DNA from 2 places in the Muricoprocola aceti genome. Region 1 is predicted to be linked to the other one. Evidence: riboswitches for the same ligand, from Rfam matches in the RefSeq annotation. Region 1 holds a riboswitch; the other holds the start of a gene.
The links. A riboswitch is a leader RNA that binds a small molecule or an ion and turns the genes downstream of it on or off. The one in region 1 is predicted to bind tetrahydrofolate.

Region 2: it holds a riboswitch for tetrahydrofolate, as region 1 does, so the genes downstream of both, folE (GTP cyclohydrolase I FolE) here and OCV47_RS05165 (formate--tetrahydrofolate ligase) in region 1, are expected to answer to the same signal.

Annotation. Positions count from the first base shown of each region.
Region 1 is NZ_JAOQKE010000004.1:1,523-8,978, reverse strand. Features, by position in the region: gene OCV47_RS05220 (THUMP domain-containing class I SAM-dependent RNA methyltransferase) at 1-351, shown strand, start outside; gene OCV47_RS05215 (lectin like domain-containing protein) at 348-1,676, shown strand; gene OCV47_RS05210 (XTP/dITP diphosphatase) at 1,698-2,303, shown strand; gene OCV47_RS05205 (metallophosphoesterase family protein) at 2,329-2,814, shown strand; tRNA gene OCV47_RS05200 (tRNA-Pro) at 2,975-3,049, shown strand; tRNA gene OCV47_RS05195 (tRNA-Gly) at 3,055-3,125, shown strand; tRNA gene OCV47_RS05190 (tRNA-Arg) at 3,129-3,202, shown strand; tRNA gene OCV47_RS05185 (tRNA-His) at 3,255-3,328, shown strand; tRNA gene OCV47_RS05180 (tRNA-Gln) at 3,349-3,420, shown strand; tRNA gene OCV47_RS05175 (tRNA-Lys) at 3,432-3,504, shown strand; tRNA gene OCV47_RS05170 (tRNA-Leu) at 3,554-3,633, shown strand; THF riboswitch at 3,843-3,937, shown strand; gene OCV47_RS05165 (formate--tetrahydrofolate ligase) at 4,048-5,736, shown strand; gene OCV47_RS05160 (formate/nitrite transporter family protein) at 5,850-6,617, shown strand; gene OCV47_RS05155 (SGNH/GDSL hydrolase family protein) at 6,744-7,456, shown strand, end outside.
Region 2 is NZ_JAOQKE010000025.1:9,164-16,619, forward strand. Features, by position in the region: gene OCV47_RS14010 (MATE family efflux transporter) at 1-911, shown strand, start outside; gene folK (2-amino-4-hydroxy-6-hydroxymethyldihydropteridine diphosphokinase) at 973-1,794, opposite strand; gene folP (dihydropteroate synthase) at 1,809-2,615, opposite strand; gene OCV47_RS14025 (HD domain-containing protein) at 2,640-3,122, opposite strand; gene folE (GTP cyclohydrolase I FolE) at 3,126-3,683, opposite strand; THF riboswitch at 3,830-3,926, opposite strand; tRNA gene OCV47_RS14035 (tRNA-Gln) at 4,090-4,161, shown strand; gene OCV47_RS14040 (acyl-[acyl-carrier-protein] thioesterase) at 4,295-5,017, shown strand; gene OCV47_RS14045 (CvfB family protein) at 5,029-5,865, shown strand; gene OCV47_RS14050 (RidA family protein) at 5,901-6,272, shown strand; gene OCV47_RS14055 (polya polymerase) at 6,422-6,655, shown strand; gene OCV47_RS14060 (DNA polymerase III subunit alpha) at 6,768-7,456, shown strand, end outside.

The DNA of each region.
Region 1 (7,456 bases):
GCTGCAAGGGAGAATGCCAGACTGGCAGGGGTTGATCATCTGATTCATTTTCAGCAAAGGCCGGTATCAGCCTTGAATCATCCAAAGAAGTATGGATTTGTGATCACAAATCCTCCATATGGAGAGCGTATTGAGGAAAAAGCCAACCTGCCACAGCTTTATCGGGAGATTGGAGAAGCTTTTCAACGACTGGACTGCTGGTCAGAATATGTGATTACCGCATATGAAGATGCAGAAAAATATATTGGAAAAAAAGCGGACAAAAACAGGAAAATCTATAATGGCATGATGAAGACTTATTTTTATCAGTTCCTGGGCCCAAGACCGCCAAGACAAAAAGAAGGAAAATGACAATCAAAAAAATAGAAAAACTGTTTGCAGTGACGTTGGCCTTTTTGTGTACAGGGCTGGCTGGCTGGCTTTACGTAGTTACCAGAGAGGAAGATGGTACTGTTGTATACAGAGAACGGCTGGTTACAGAAGAAAAAGCAGAATTACCGGCAGTATACGATCTTAGAGAGCAGAAAAAAGCACCTGCTGTGAAAAATCAGGGGGAACTGAGTACCTGCTGGGCGGTAGCAGCATCTTCAGCTCTGGAATCTGCTCTCCTTCCCAGGGAAAAAGAGGTATTTGCGGCAGATCACATGTCTTTACAGAATTCCTTTTCACGGAAACAGAGCGATGGGGGAGATTATACGATGGTGATGGCCTATCTTGCAGGATGGCAGGGACCGGTTCTGGAAGCAGAAGATCCATATGGGGATGGAATCTCAGATGAGTCTCTGACTGCAGTGAAACATGTGCAGGAAATGCAGGTTTTGCAGGAAAAAGATTACCAGTCAATTAAAAGTGCCATCTATCAATATGGAGCAGTACAGTCTTCACTTTACATGGATATGGATACAGCATTTTCTTCTTCGGTTTATTACAACCAGATAAATCATTCCTATCTGTATCCGGGAGAAAAAAAAGCGAACCATGATATCCTGATTATTGGATGGGATGATGCTTATCCGGCAGAAAAGTTCAACTATCAGACAAAACAGGATGGGGCATTTATCTGTCAGAATAGCTGGGGAACGGAATTTGGGGAAGAGGGGATTTTTTATGTTTCCTATGAAGATGGAAGTATCGGAAAAAATGCGATTTGTTATACAGACATTGAAGATACCGATAACTATGACCATCTTTATCAGACCGACTTGTGCGGATGGGTAGGACGACTGGGCTATGGCGATGGAACCTGCTATTTTGCCAATCTGTTTCAGGCTGAAAGGAATGAATGGCTGGATGCGGTAGGGTTCTATGCAGTTGGTCCGGATACAGAATATAGTGTGACAGTAATGGACGGAGAAAAAGATCTTTCCAATGCATTACTGGAAGAAACGAAAGCATCCGGCAGCTTTGCAAATGCCGGTTATTATACTGTCAATATGAAAGAACCAATCTATATGGAAGAGGGAAAAACCTATGCAGTAGTAGTGAAGGTGCACACGCCTGAGGCAGACTATCCGGTGGCAACAGAGTATATGGCAGATGAGGCCACGGAGGAGGCGGACCTGTCCGATGGAGATGGTTATATCAGCCATAATGGTGCCAAATGGACTGGAACAGAAACGGAATATGGATGCAATGTCTGCATGAAACTCTATACAACAGATGAAGTAAAACAATAAAACAGAAATGGAAGAGAAGCAATGAAACCGAAAAGAATTGTATTTGCAACGGGAAATAAGGACAAAATGAAAGAAATCCGCATGATTATGGAAGATCTGAATCTTCCAATTCTTTCCATGAAAGAAGCGGGAGTAGAAAAAGAAATTATAGAGGATGGGACTACTTTTCAGGAAAATGCACTGATTAAGGCAAAGGCTATTGCAGAGTTGCTGCCAGATGATATTGTGATGGCGGATGATTCAGGGCTGGAGATTGATTATCTAAATAAAGAGCCAGGGATTTATTCTGCCCGCTATATGGGAGAGCATACCTCTTACGATATTAAGAATAACCATATTCTGGAACGGTTGAAAGGTGTGCCGAAAGAACAGCGGACAGCCAGATTTGTCTGCGCTGTGGCGGCAGTATTTCCAGGTGGGAAAAGTATCGTAGTGAATGGAACCATGGAAGGAAGAATCGCAGATCATATAGCAGGGGAAAATGGATTCGGCTACGATCCGATTTTCTGGCTGGATGATTATGGCTGTACATCGGCAGAGATTTCTCCGGAAGAAAAGAACAGCCTGAGCCACAGGGGAAAAGCACTGCGTGCAGTCAGACAGCAGATTATGGAACAGATAGTTTAAGAAAACGGGTTTAGAAGGAAAAATAATGAGGATTTTAGTAATCAGTGATACGCACAGAAAAGATGAGAATGTGGAAAAAATATTAAAAAAAGAAGGAAGCTTTGATCGGGTATTTCACCTTGGAGATGTGGAAGGCAGCCAGAAGAAATTGATTCGCATGGCAAAGTGCCCTGTCGATATGGTAGCAGGTAATAATGATATACTGGGAGATCTGCCAAAAGAAAAAGAACTGGAATTATGCGATCATCATATCCTTCTTACACACGGACACTATTATTATGTGTCTCTGGACACCGGAATGCTGGGAAGCGATGCCGGAGCAAGGGGATTTGACATTGTTCTGTATGGTCATACGCACAGACCGAAGATCGAAGAACGAAATGGTGTCATTCTGGTGAATCCTGGAAGTGTGGCTTACCCAAGACAGGAAGGCAGAAAACCAAGTTATATTATTATGCGCCTGGAAGAGAATGGGGACACTGATTTTGAAATAAAATATCTGGAAAAATAGAGAAAATAGAAGAACATAAGCTCGGAAAACCGCATAAAATAAGGGAAAAAGCGGAATTTGCAAAAAAATGAAAAAAATTAAAAAAAGGTGTTGACTTTTTAGAGACATTCATATATAATTCTATTTGCGTCAAACGAAAGCACAAAAACAAAAGTGCTTACGGGGTGTGGCTCAGCTTGGCTAGAGCGCCTGGTTTGGGACCAGGAGGTCGCAGGTTCGAATCCTGTCACCCCGACTGATGCGGGTGTAGTTCAATGGTAGAACACCAGCCTTCCAAGCTGGATACGTGGGTTCGATTCCCATCACCCGCTTATGAGTCTGTAGCTCAGCTGGATAGAGCAACGGCCTTCTAAGCCGTGGGTCGGGGGTTCGAATCCCTTCAGGCTCGTTTTACTTTGCTTATCGCAGAGTAAACGTCATGATTACATGAACGTTGTATGGTGGGTATGGCGCAGTTGGCTAGCGCGCCAGATTGTGGCTCTGGAGGCCAAGGGTTCGAGTCCCTTTACCCACCCTGCCGTTACGGCGACCAATTGGGCTATCGCCAAGCGGTAAGGCACAGCACTTTGACTGCTGCACTCGCTGGTTCGAATCCAGCTAGCCCAGTTCATATTTATGGAGCATTAGCTCAGTCGGTAGAGCACTTGACTTTTAATCAAGTTGTCCGGGGTTCGAATCCCCGATGCTTCATTTGGACGTATCCGATCTGGATACGTTTTTTCATATCAATAAAGACTGCGCGGATATGGCGGAATTGGCAGACGCGCCAGATTTAGGTTCTGGTCCGGGAGGGTGCAGGTTCAAGTCCTGTTATCCGCAGTGAAAGAGGGACTCTGAGAGGAGTCTCTTTTTTGATTCATGATAACGGAATGTTCGTAGAGTGCGCCTTCTGTTATTTGTAATACATAGTACATTTTGTATGAGAAAAAAGAAAAATGTTGAAAGATAAAACGAAAAAAATAAAAAACAGGATTGACAAAAAGAAAACAAACCAGTATAATGATGATCAAAGGAAAGAATTGTTAATAAGTAGAGTAGATACTGTACGTTAAGTGTCATCAGACGGGAAGACTTCTGATGAACGAAGGTGTTTACACCGCGTTATAGCATCGCTTCCGCTACTGCGTAAAAGAAAGAAGTTTGGTATATGTTTTATATCAGATTATTTGCTTTGCGCAGCATTTTTTTGCCTAAAAATATTTAACATATTATATAAGAATGGAGGAATCGACAATGGGATACAAGTCAGACATCGAGATTGCACAGGAGACTACAATGGCTCCAATCACAGAAATTGCAGAAAAGGCCGGTATTGATGAGAAATATCTGGAACAATATGGTAAGTATAAAGCAAAAATCGACTATAATTTATTAAAAGAAAGTAATGCTCCAGATGGAAAACTGATTCTGGTAACGGCAATTAACCCAACACCGGCAGGAGAAGGAAAGACAACGACAACAGTTGGTCTTGCTGATGGTATGCAGAGACTGGGTAAGAAAGTTATGGTAGCACTTCGTGAACCATCCCTGGGACCTGTATTTGGTGTAAAAGGCGGAGCAGCAGGCGGTGGATATGCACAGGTAGTTCCAATGGAAGATATCAACCTTCATTTTACCGGTGACTTTCATGCAATCGGTGCTGCAAACAACCTGCTGGCAGCAATGATTGATAATCACATTTTCCAGGGAAATGCACTGAACATTGATCCTAGAAAGATCACATGGAGAAGATGTGTGGATATGAATGACCGTCAGTTGAGAAATGTTGTAGACGGACTTGGCGGAAAGACCAATGGTATGCCAAGAGAAGACGGATATGATATTACTGTTGCATCTGAGATCATGGCTGTTCTGTGTCTGGCAAGCGACATTACAGATCTGAAAAACAGACTGGCAAGAATCATTGTTGGTTATACATATGGTAAAGTAGCAGAACAGAAACCGGTAACAGCTGGTGACCTGAATGCACAGGGTGCCATGGCAGCACTTCTGAAAGATGCTCTGAAACCGAATCTGGTTCAGACTCTGGAACACGTTCCAGCCATTGTTCATGGTGGACCATTTGCAAATATCGCACACGGATGTAACTCTGTAACAGCAACCAAGATGGCTCTGAAACTTGCTGATTATGCAATTACAGAAGCAGGATTTGGTGCTGACCTGGGTGCTGAGAAGTTCTTGGATATTAAGTGCCGTATGGCTGGTTTAAAGCCAAGTGCAGTTGTTATCGTTGCTACTGTACGTGCATTGAAATATAATGGTGGAGTACCAAAGGCAGAGCTGAATCATGAGAATCTGGAAGCACTGGAAAAAGGTCTTCCAAACCTGTTAAAGCATGTAAGCAATATCACAAACGTATACAAGCTGCCTGCAGTGGTTGCTATTAATGCATTCCCAACAGATACCAAAGCAGAACTGGATCTGGTAGAGAAGAAATGTAAAGAACTGGGCGTTAACGTTGCACTGTCTGAAGTATGGGCAAAGGGTGGCGAAGGCGGAATCGCACTGGCAGAAGAAGTACTGAGACTGGTAGAACAGCCTAACGATTTCACATATGCTTACGAACTGGAAGGAACCAGCATTGAAGATAAGCTGAATGCGATTGTTCAGAAGATCTATGGTGGAGACAGAGTTGTCCTGACAGCAAATGCACAGAAGCAGGCAAAACAGCTGGAAGATATGGGATTTGGCAATTGCCCGATCTGTGTAGCTAAGACACAGTACAGTCTGACAGATGATCAGACAAAACTGGGAGCACCGACTGGATTTGAAGTAACTGTTCGTAATCTGAAGATCAGTGCAGGTGCAGGATTTATCGTAGCTCTTACCGGAGAGATTATGACAATGCCAGGTCTTCCAAAGGTACCGGCTGCAGAAAGAATTGATGTAGACGAGACAGGTAAGATTACGGGTCTGTTCTAATTAAATAAAATTAAAGACGGATAAAGACAGGAAGGAGGTCGATTTCGTACTAAGGGAGGAAATCGGCCTTTTTCCTGTTCTCATAGTTTCAGGATGATGAGGGAGGATGCGATATGTTTAAAGAGGAATATCAGGCAGTAGGTAATGTAGCAAAGGGAAAAGTTGCTTTATTGGAAAAGAATCCACTGGCTTATGTGCTGGCTTCGATTCTTGCTGGCTTATATATTGGATTTGGCAGTATTTTAATGGGGTTTGTGGGAGGATGCCTGACCGGACAGCCGGCACAGAAGCTGGTATGCGGTATTGTATTCTCGGTAGGTCTTTGTTTTGTAACGATGGCAGGCGCGGAATTGTTTACAGGTAACAATTTTGTGATGGCATCAGCCAGCATGCAGAAGGCAGTCAGCTGGGGGCAGACTGTAAAACTCTGGATCGTCTGTTATATTGGCAATCTGATTGGCTCCGTCATTGCATCAGCAATTTTTACCATGACCGGAATCTGTAGCAGCAATGAAGCAGTTGGGGAGTTTTTTGCAAATGCAGCAGCAGGAAAAATGGCAGGAACACCAGCTAATCTGTTTGCAAAAGCAATTCTCTGCAATATTCTGGTATGTATTGCAATCTGGTGCGGAACAAAGATGAAGTCAGAAGGCGCAAAGATGTTCATGAACTTCTGCTGTGTAGGAACTTTTGTAACCTGCGGATTTGAGCATAGCATTGCAAATATGACATTTTTATCCATTGGCTTGATGAACCCAATGGGAAAAGCAATCACCATGGGTGGATTTTTCTATAACCTGGGTATTGTTACTCTTGGAAATATGGTAGGTGGAATCTTGTTTGTTGCTGTTCCTTATTATGTTATTTCCAGAGAAAAATAGTGAATAGTAACAAAAATAGATACAAAGGATGTCGACTATGTAAAACAGGGTTGAGACATCCTTTTTTTTATGGTATAATTCAAAGATAGGTTGTCACATATTGCAGATGAAACGGAGGATAAACCATTGAAACGACCGAGAAAGAAATTATGTTGGCTGCTTTTGTTCATGATGCTTTTTATAACAGGGATGGGGAGCCAGATCAGTGCGGCTTCGCTGGAAAATGTGCTGAAGGCACCAAAGGCGGCAGCGGGAAAACTGGTGACTGATAAAAAAGGAGTGCGGTATTATAATTCTGGAAGTAAAACCTATACAAAAAATAAGTGGGTGAAGGTCAGGGGAAAGATCTATTATTTTACTTCAAACGGATATGCGAAGACCGGATGGAAAACATATCATAAAAAAAGATATTATTTCAATAAAAAAGGAAAGCTGGCAACTGGCTGGCAGACAATTGGCAGAAAAAAGTATTATCTTTGGAAAAATAAAGCAGACTTATCTGGCAGTGCAGCAACCGGAAAAGTGAAGATGTCTACAGGATGGTATTATTTTTCCGGAACAGGCGTTATGCAGACTGGCTGGAATAAGATCGGAGGTTCCTGGTATTACTTTTCACCAGTTACCGGTAAGATGGCGGTAAATACCACCATAGGAAATTATAAAGTAGATAAAAATGGAAAAAGAGTAAACGCTGTATCTGATAAGACAACAGATACAGCACCAAAGAAAAGCGGAAAAGTAGATTACTGGGTAGGCGATTCAAGGACAGTAGGACTGGGTATTTCCATGGGAATCAGTAAAAAGTGTATTGCAAAAGTGAGAGAAGGACATAACTGGTA
Region 2 (7,456 bases), on a different contig from region 1:
TCATGATGTACAATTACGGAGCGGCAATCCTGCGGGCAGTGGGAGATACGAAGCGGCCACTGATGTTTCTGATTGTGTCGGGAATTACCAATGCCTGCCTGAATATGATTTTTGTGATTGTATTTCATATGAGTGTAGAAGGGGTAGCCATCGCGACGGTGATTTCACAGCTGTTATCCTGTACGCTGGTGCTGCGCTGTCTTCATCATACGGAAGGTAGTTATCAACTGCGTTTTTCAAGATTGTGTATCAAAAAATATTACCTGAAGCAGATTTTTCAGGTAGGGATACCAGCAGGTATACAAAGCACAGTCATTAATTTTTCCAATGTGTTACTGCAGTCTTCGGTCAATTCATTTGGATCAGTATCTATGGCAGGCTATACGGCTGCGGATAATCTGATGGGATTCTTATATGTTTCGGTAAATGCAGTGACGCAGGCCTGCATGAGTTTTACGAGCCAGAATTACGGTGTGGGAAATTATAAGAGAATGGACAAGGTGTTGAGAGACTGCCTGGTGCTGACGGTTGCGGTTGCGTTGATCATGGGAAGCTGCTTCTGGTTCTTCGGCCCGGAGATTTTGCGGATCTACACCAGTAATCCAGAAGTCATTACCCACGCCATGGAGATCATGTCCATCACTATTATGCCGTATTTCCTTTGTGGCATTATGGATCTGTTTCCTGGTGCACTTCGTGGAATGGGACATTCCGGTGTACCAATGATTCTCTCCATAATCGGAACAGTAGGAACCAGAATTATCTGGATCTTCGGAGCTTTTCCACATCACCGAACCTTAAGGTTCCTGTTTGTATGCTATCCGGGCTCCTGGGGAATTACGATTATCCTGCAGGTGGTATGCTTTTGGTTTGTGAGAAAGAAGATTTTAAGACAAATAGCGCAAAATTAGATATATTCGGCACGAAACAGATAAAGCCCACGGCGAAAATCGTGGGCTTTTCCCATATGATCTAGCGTTTATCTTTTACTTCTTCCAGCATCTGTGCAACTGTTTTGCCAATCAGCGGATGACGCTTCCATGGTGCAATCTCTGCCAGCGGAATCAGTACAAAGTCACGCTTGTGTAGTTCAATGTGTGGAATGTGCAGATCTGGAGTATCCAGTACCAGATCATCGTACATCAGAATATCCAGATCCAGCGTTCTTGGCCCCCAGTGAATGATCCGTTCTCTATGGGCCGCATACTCGATTTCGTGAAGACGGTCTAACAGTTCTTCAGGAGAAAGCAGTGTGCGCAGTGCCAGTGCACCGTTTAAGAAATCATCCTGTTCCACACCTCCATAAGGCTCTGTGATGAGAAAATCAGAAACCGCAGTTACCTGACAGTCAGGTGCAGAGTCCAATGCTTCAATCGCACCTTTCAGATAGGCCTCTTTGTCGCCCATGTTGGAGCCCAGGGCAATATAAGCGGTGTGCCAGCCGCGGCTGATTTCGACAGATACCGTATCCAGAGGCAGACCAATCGGTGCCCATGGTTTCTTAATGGTCAGATCCACCTGAGAAACCAGAGGATAGGTAAGAAGAATCGTAGCAGCCACTTCTTCGGCGATCCGTTCCAGCAGCTTCCAGGTATTATCGCATACAATTTTTTTGATCAGATGGCTGACTTCACCATAGTGCACGGAAGCAGTCAGATCGTCAGTCAGTCCCGCTTTTCTGGTGCTTGTATGTAATACTGCAGTCACCAGAAACTTTTGACCAAGTACATTTTCTTCTGGAAATACACCATGATTGGCGTAAATCTCCAGATCCTTGATTGTAATCTTATCCATATGTATTACCTCAGTTAAGCATTTAAAATAGCTTTTGTCATGTCAATAATACGTTTGTTCTCTTTTACATCGTGTACACGTACAAAGGCACATCCGCGAAGCATACCGATCACAGTAGTAGAAAGAGTACCTTCCACACGCTGATCAACCGGAAGATTTAAGGTATTACCGATGACAGATTTTCTGGAAGTGCCAAGAAGAACCGGGAATCCCAGAGGAAGCAGTACATCTACATGGTTGATAGCTTCCAGATTCATCTCATAGGTCTTACCAAAGCCTACACCCGGATCCAGCATGATCTTATCATCTGCCACACCGGCTTTTCGTGCGATAGCTATGGATTCTTCCATATCTTTTACCATATCCTGAAGAAAATTGTCATAGACGGCTTCCTTGCGGTTATGCATCAGACAGCAGGCTGACTGATACTTTGCAGTCATTTCGGCAACTTTGAAGTCAAACTTAAAGCCCCAGATATCGTTGACCAGATCAGCACCGGCCTGAAGAGCTGCCTCTGCCACATTTCCCTTATAAGTATCAATGGAGACAGGGATGTCGAAACGGGACTTTACTGCCTCGATGACCGGGGTCACACGGGCAATCTCTTCCTCATCAGAGAGCACAGTATATCCTGGTCTGGTAGATTCTCCTCCGATGTCAATGATGGCAGCACCATCTGTGATCATCTCTTCTGCATGACGGAGAGCCTCATCCATATGGTTGAAACGTCCGCCATCTGAGAAAGAGTCTGGGGTAACATTCAGAATGCCCATAATATATGTTTCATTTGCTGTATCAAATTCATGATTTCCAATTTTCATAACAGGAACTCCTTTTGATTTTATCTAATAGTCAATTTCCATATTTTTTTTCGATAAAGGCCAGTTACATTCCCTGCTGGCAGGACAGCAGAAGCAGTTGCGGGACTGCTTGTCAGCACGGTACAGATAACGGGCAAGATGTGATTCACCATGATTTTCATTACCCCTGTGATGGAGGATCGCATCCTGGATCGCCAAGATGTCTCTGTCAGAGAAGCCGCAATCATTCAGAATGGTCTTAGCCATTCTGGCACTTGCGATATCGTGGGGCGTTCCCTTTGCGATCTGTTCATATCTGCCAATGTCATGTAAGAAAGCAGCAGCGTAGATCAGTTCCTTTTCGAGACCAGCGGAATCTTCCAGATTATACAGATACATGAGCCTGGCTACATCCAGAAAATGCTCGACAGTATGGCGACAGAAGATGCGGTCCTTTTCGGCATCCATCAGGAGCGATAGCTGTTCCTGATAAAGCGGATGGGTAAAAATATCCTGTATCCGTTTCATAGATCAGCCTTTCACCATCTGCAGGAATGTCTGCTGCAGAGTGAAGTCTTCGGCAAAAGCACCACGCACAATGGTGGTAACTGTCTTACTGCCAGGCTTCTGGACGCCACGCATGGTCATGCACATATGTTCGGCTTCGATCATGACCATAACGCCCTTTGGCTGCAGGTATTCTTCCAGTGCATCGGCAATCTGTGCAGTCAGATTCTCCTGAATCTGAGGTCTTCTGGCAAATACTTCCACCGTTCTTGCCAGTTTGCTTAAACCTGCCACACGCTGATCTGGAATGTAGGCAACGTGTGCCTTGCCATAAAATGGGAGTAAATGATGCTCGCAGGTTGAGTAGAAAGTGATATCTTTCTCTAATACAATATTATTATTGGTTGCATGGAACTGCTTGGAAAGATGGGTAGCTGCATTTTCGTAAAGACCGCCGTAGATCTGTTCACACATTCTGGCAATACGATCCGGTGTATCCAGCAGCCCCTCTCTGTGAATATCTTCTCCGATGCCCTCCAGCATAAGGCGGACACCTTCTTTAATCTTTTCGTGATCCATCATCATAATGATAAGTAAACCTCCTGAAATGATAGTAATCAGAATGTTTCCAAAGAGTTGAAAAATGACATAAAAAAACATCCTGATCAAGTAATAAGTTACAAAAATTTACTGTCCCTTCACAATCAAGATGTATGGCATCTATATGTTGCAACGGGTGCGAATCTCATATCGTAAGACGAGCTTTTCGTTTCTATGGCAACTCCCCATCCACGGAACACTTGACGCATGAAATCCTATTTTGCATAATAGCTTCTGTCTGGTATTTTACCAGTCGCAAGGATTATAGCATTAAATAAGTAGATAAGCAACATATAAAACAAGACTTTTTCAAAAAAAATTGAAATAATTTTAAAAAAGTACTTGCATTTTTGAAAAAGTTAGTATAGAATACATTGTGTTGTGACATTGGGCTATCGCCAAATGGTAAGGCAACGGACTCTGACTCCGTCATTTCAAGGTTCGAATCCTTGTAGCCCAGCTTTTCAGAGATGTTCGTTTGAACATCTCTTTTTTTGTACGAACGACGAAAAACCCACTTTGCATCCATTACTTTTTTTGTTATAATCCATTGCAGGATAATATTTAATTACAGGAACAAAAAGGAGATAGCTATGCCGTATCAGTTTCAGAGTCGTATCCGATATAGTGAGACCGGAGAAGAGAAGAGCCTGACCCTGCCGGGGCTGATCAATTATTTCCAGGATTGCAGTACATTTCAGTCAGAAGAACTGGGGAATGGTGTAGATGATATGCTGGCAAAAGGTAAAGTATGGGTGTTGGCTTACTGGCAGATTGAACTGGTGAGACTGCCTGTACTGGGAGAAGAAGTGACAGTTCAGACCTGGGCTCACGCATTTAAAGGGTTTCAGGGAGAACGTAACTACCGTATGCTGGATAGGGGTGGCAGAACACTTGCCTGTGCCAATTCCCTTTGGATCTACGTAGATCTTCACACTGGCCATCCGGTGCGGGTAGATCAGGAAGTACAGGAAGCCTATCCAATGGAACCAGCGCTGGAGATGGGGAAGACTTCCCGTAAGATCAAGATACCGGAAGGCGGCGTGGCCAGAGAAGCATTTAAAGTATGCAGACATCATCTGGATACGAACCATCATGTGAACAATGCACAGTATATTGATATGGCACAGGAGTATATCCCCAAGGACTGGAAGATTGCCAGAGTAAGGGCAGAATATAGGAGCCAGGCTGTACTGGGAGATGTGATCTACCCGGTGATCAGTGCAGGAGAGGACTATGTGACGGTGGATTTGCGTGGTGCAGAAGGCAGATCTTTTGCAGTAGTGGAATTTTGTAAAACAGGAAAGACAGATTAGGTGAAGAATATATGTTAGAATTAGGAAAGAGACAGGCATTAAAGATTGTAAAAAGAACAGATTTTGGAGTATATCTGGCAGAAGAAGGCGCAGAAGAGGAACGTGTGCTTCTTCCAAAGAAGGAAGTACCTGAGCATGCCGTGATCGGTGACGAACTGAATGTATTTTTATATAAGGATTCCAAAGACCGGCTGATTGCCACTACCAGACAGCCGAAGCTGGAACTGGGACAGGTGGGAATGCTGAAAGTAAAAGAAGTGGCAAAGATTGGAGCATTTCTGGACTGGGGACTGGAAAAAGATATTCTGCTTCCGTTTAAGCAGCAGACCAGGAAAGTGCGCGATGGAGAGGAATGTCTGGCAGCATTATATGTAGATAAAAGTGGCCGTCTTTGTGCCACGATGAATGTTTACGAATATCTGCAGACTGATTCGCCATACAAGAAAGACGATCATGTGACAGGGACGATCTATCAGATCAGTGAACGATTCGGGGTATTCGTGGCGGTGGACAATCGTTATTCCGGTTTGATTCCACAGAAAGAAGCAGCGGGAAAGTATCGGATCGGAGAGGAGATTTCTGCAAGAGTAACCGGAGTGAAAGAAGATGGCAAGCTGGATCTGTCTGCAAGAGAAAAGGCGTATCTGCAGATTGATGAAGATGCGGAAGCTGTGATGCTGGCGATCGAAGAATTTTCAGGGGTGCTTCCGTTCACAGATAAGGCATCTCCGGAAGTCATCAAGCGAGAGATGGGATTAAGCAAGAATGCATTTAAGCGTGCAGTTGGCCATTTATTAAAAGAAGGACGCATCGAAATTACGGAAAGAGCAATTCGTAAGATAAAATAATGTAAACAATGAAATCACATAAGGAGGAAAAAGACATGAACGTTATCAGTACAGACAAAGCACCGGCAGCAATCGGACCGTATTCACAGGCTATCGAGGTGAATGGAATGGTTTATACTTCTGGCCAGATTCCGGTAAATCCGGCAACAGGAGAGATCCCGGAAGGTGTGGAAGCACAGGCAAAGCAGGCATTTTCTAATATTGCAGCCCTTCTTGCAGAGGCAGGCAGTTCTATTGAAAAAGTAGTAAAGACTACCGTGTTTATCAAGAATATGGAGGATTTTGGTAAGATCAATGCCATTTATGCTGACTACTTCACTGGTACTTTCCCGGCAAGATCTTGTGTGGAAGTTGCACGATTACCAAAGGATGTACTGCTGGAGATTGAAGCAATTGCAATAAAATAAGCAAAACAAACTTTGATAATTTCTCGTCAAAATGGAGAAAGCTGTAAAATCACTTGTAATTTTGCTGCAAACCGCATATAGTATGGGTGTAGCAAAGAGAGATAAGAAAAGTGGATCGCAGAAGAGAATTGCGATGAAAGGAGTATAAGATGAAAGTACAGAATATTACAGACATTAACAAGTTTTTTGATGTAGTTGACAGTTGCAAGGGAAAAGTAGAATTAATAACAGGTGAAGGTGACAGACTGAATCTGAAGTCTAAGCTGTGCCAGTATGTTTCCCTGGCAAATATCTTCTCCAATGGTGAGATCCCGGAGATGGAGATTCTTGCATATGAAAAGGAAGATGTAGATAAACTGCTGAACTTCATGATCAACGGCTAATAAATTTACTGTTAGAAAATACTATCAAAGACCGGTGTAAAATGTTATACTTAAAAAAGACATTTTACATCGGTCTTTTTTCATATTTTAGTTTACGAAATGAGGTTTGGATTTGAATTTTACACATTTGCATGTCCATACAGAGTACAGTCTGTTGGATGGTTCGAATAAGATTAAAGAATACGTGAGCCGCGTAAAAGAACTGGGCATGAACAGTGCAGCGATCACTGATCATGGTGTGATGTTTGGTGTGATTGATTTTTATCGTGCAGCCAGAGCAGAAGGGATCAATCCGATTCTGGGCTGTGAGGTTTATGTGGCACCTGGCTCCAGGTTTGACAGAGAAAAGTCCAGTGGAGATGACCGTTATTACCATCTGGTGCTTCTGGCAGAAAATAATAAGGGATACAGTAATCTGATGAAGATTGTATCCAGGGGGTATACAGAAGGGTATTATTATAAGCCTCGTGTGGATCGTTCGGTACTGGAAGAATATCATGAGGGAATTATTGCCTTGAGTGCCTGCCTGGCCGGTGAGGTACAGAAGTATCTGACACGGGGGCTGTATGAAGAGGCAAAAAAAGCGGCACTGGAGCATGAGCAGATTTTTGGAAAAGGAAATTATTTTCTGGAATTGCAGGACCATGGCATACCAGAACAGAAAATGGTAAATCAGCAGCTTCTGCGTATGAGCAAAGAAACAGGAATCGAGCTGGTAGTCACCAATGATGTACATTACACCTATGCAGAGGACGCAGATTCCCATGATATCTTGCTGTGTATTCAGACTGGAAAGAAGCT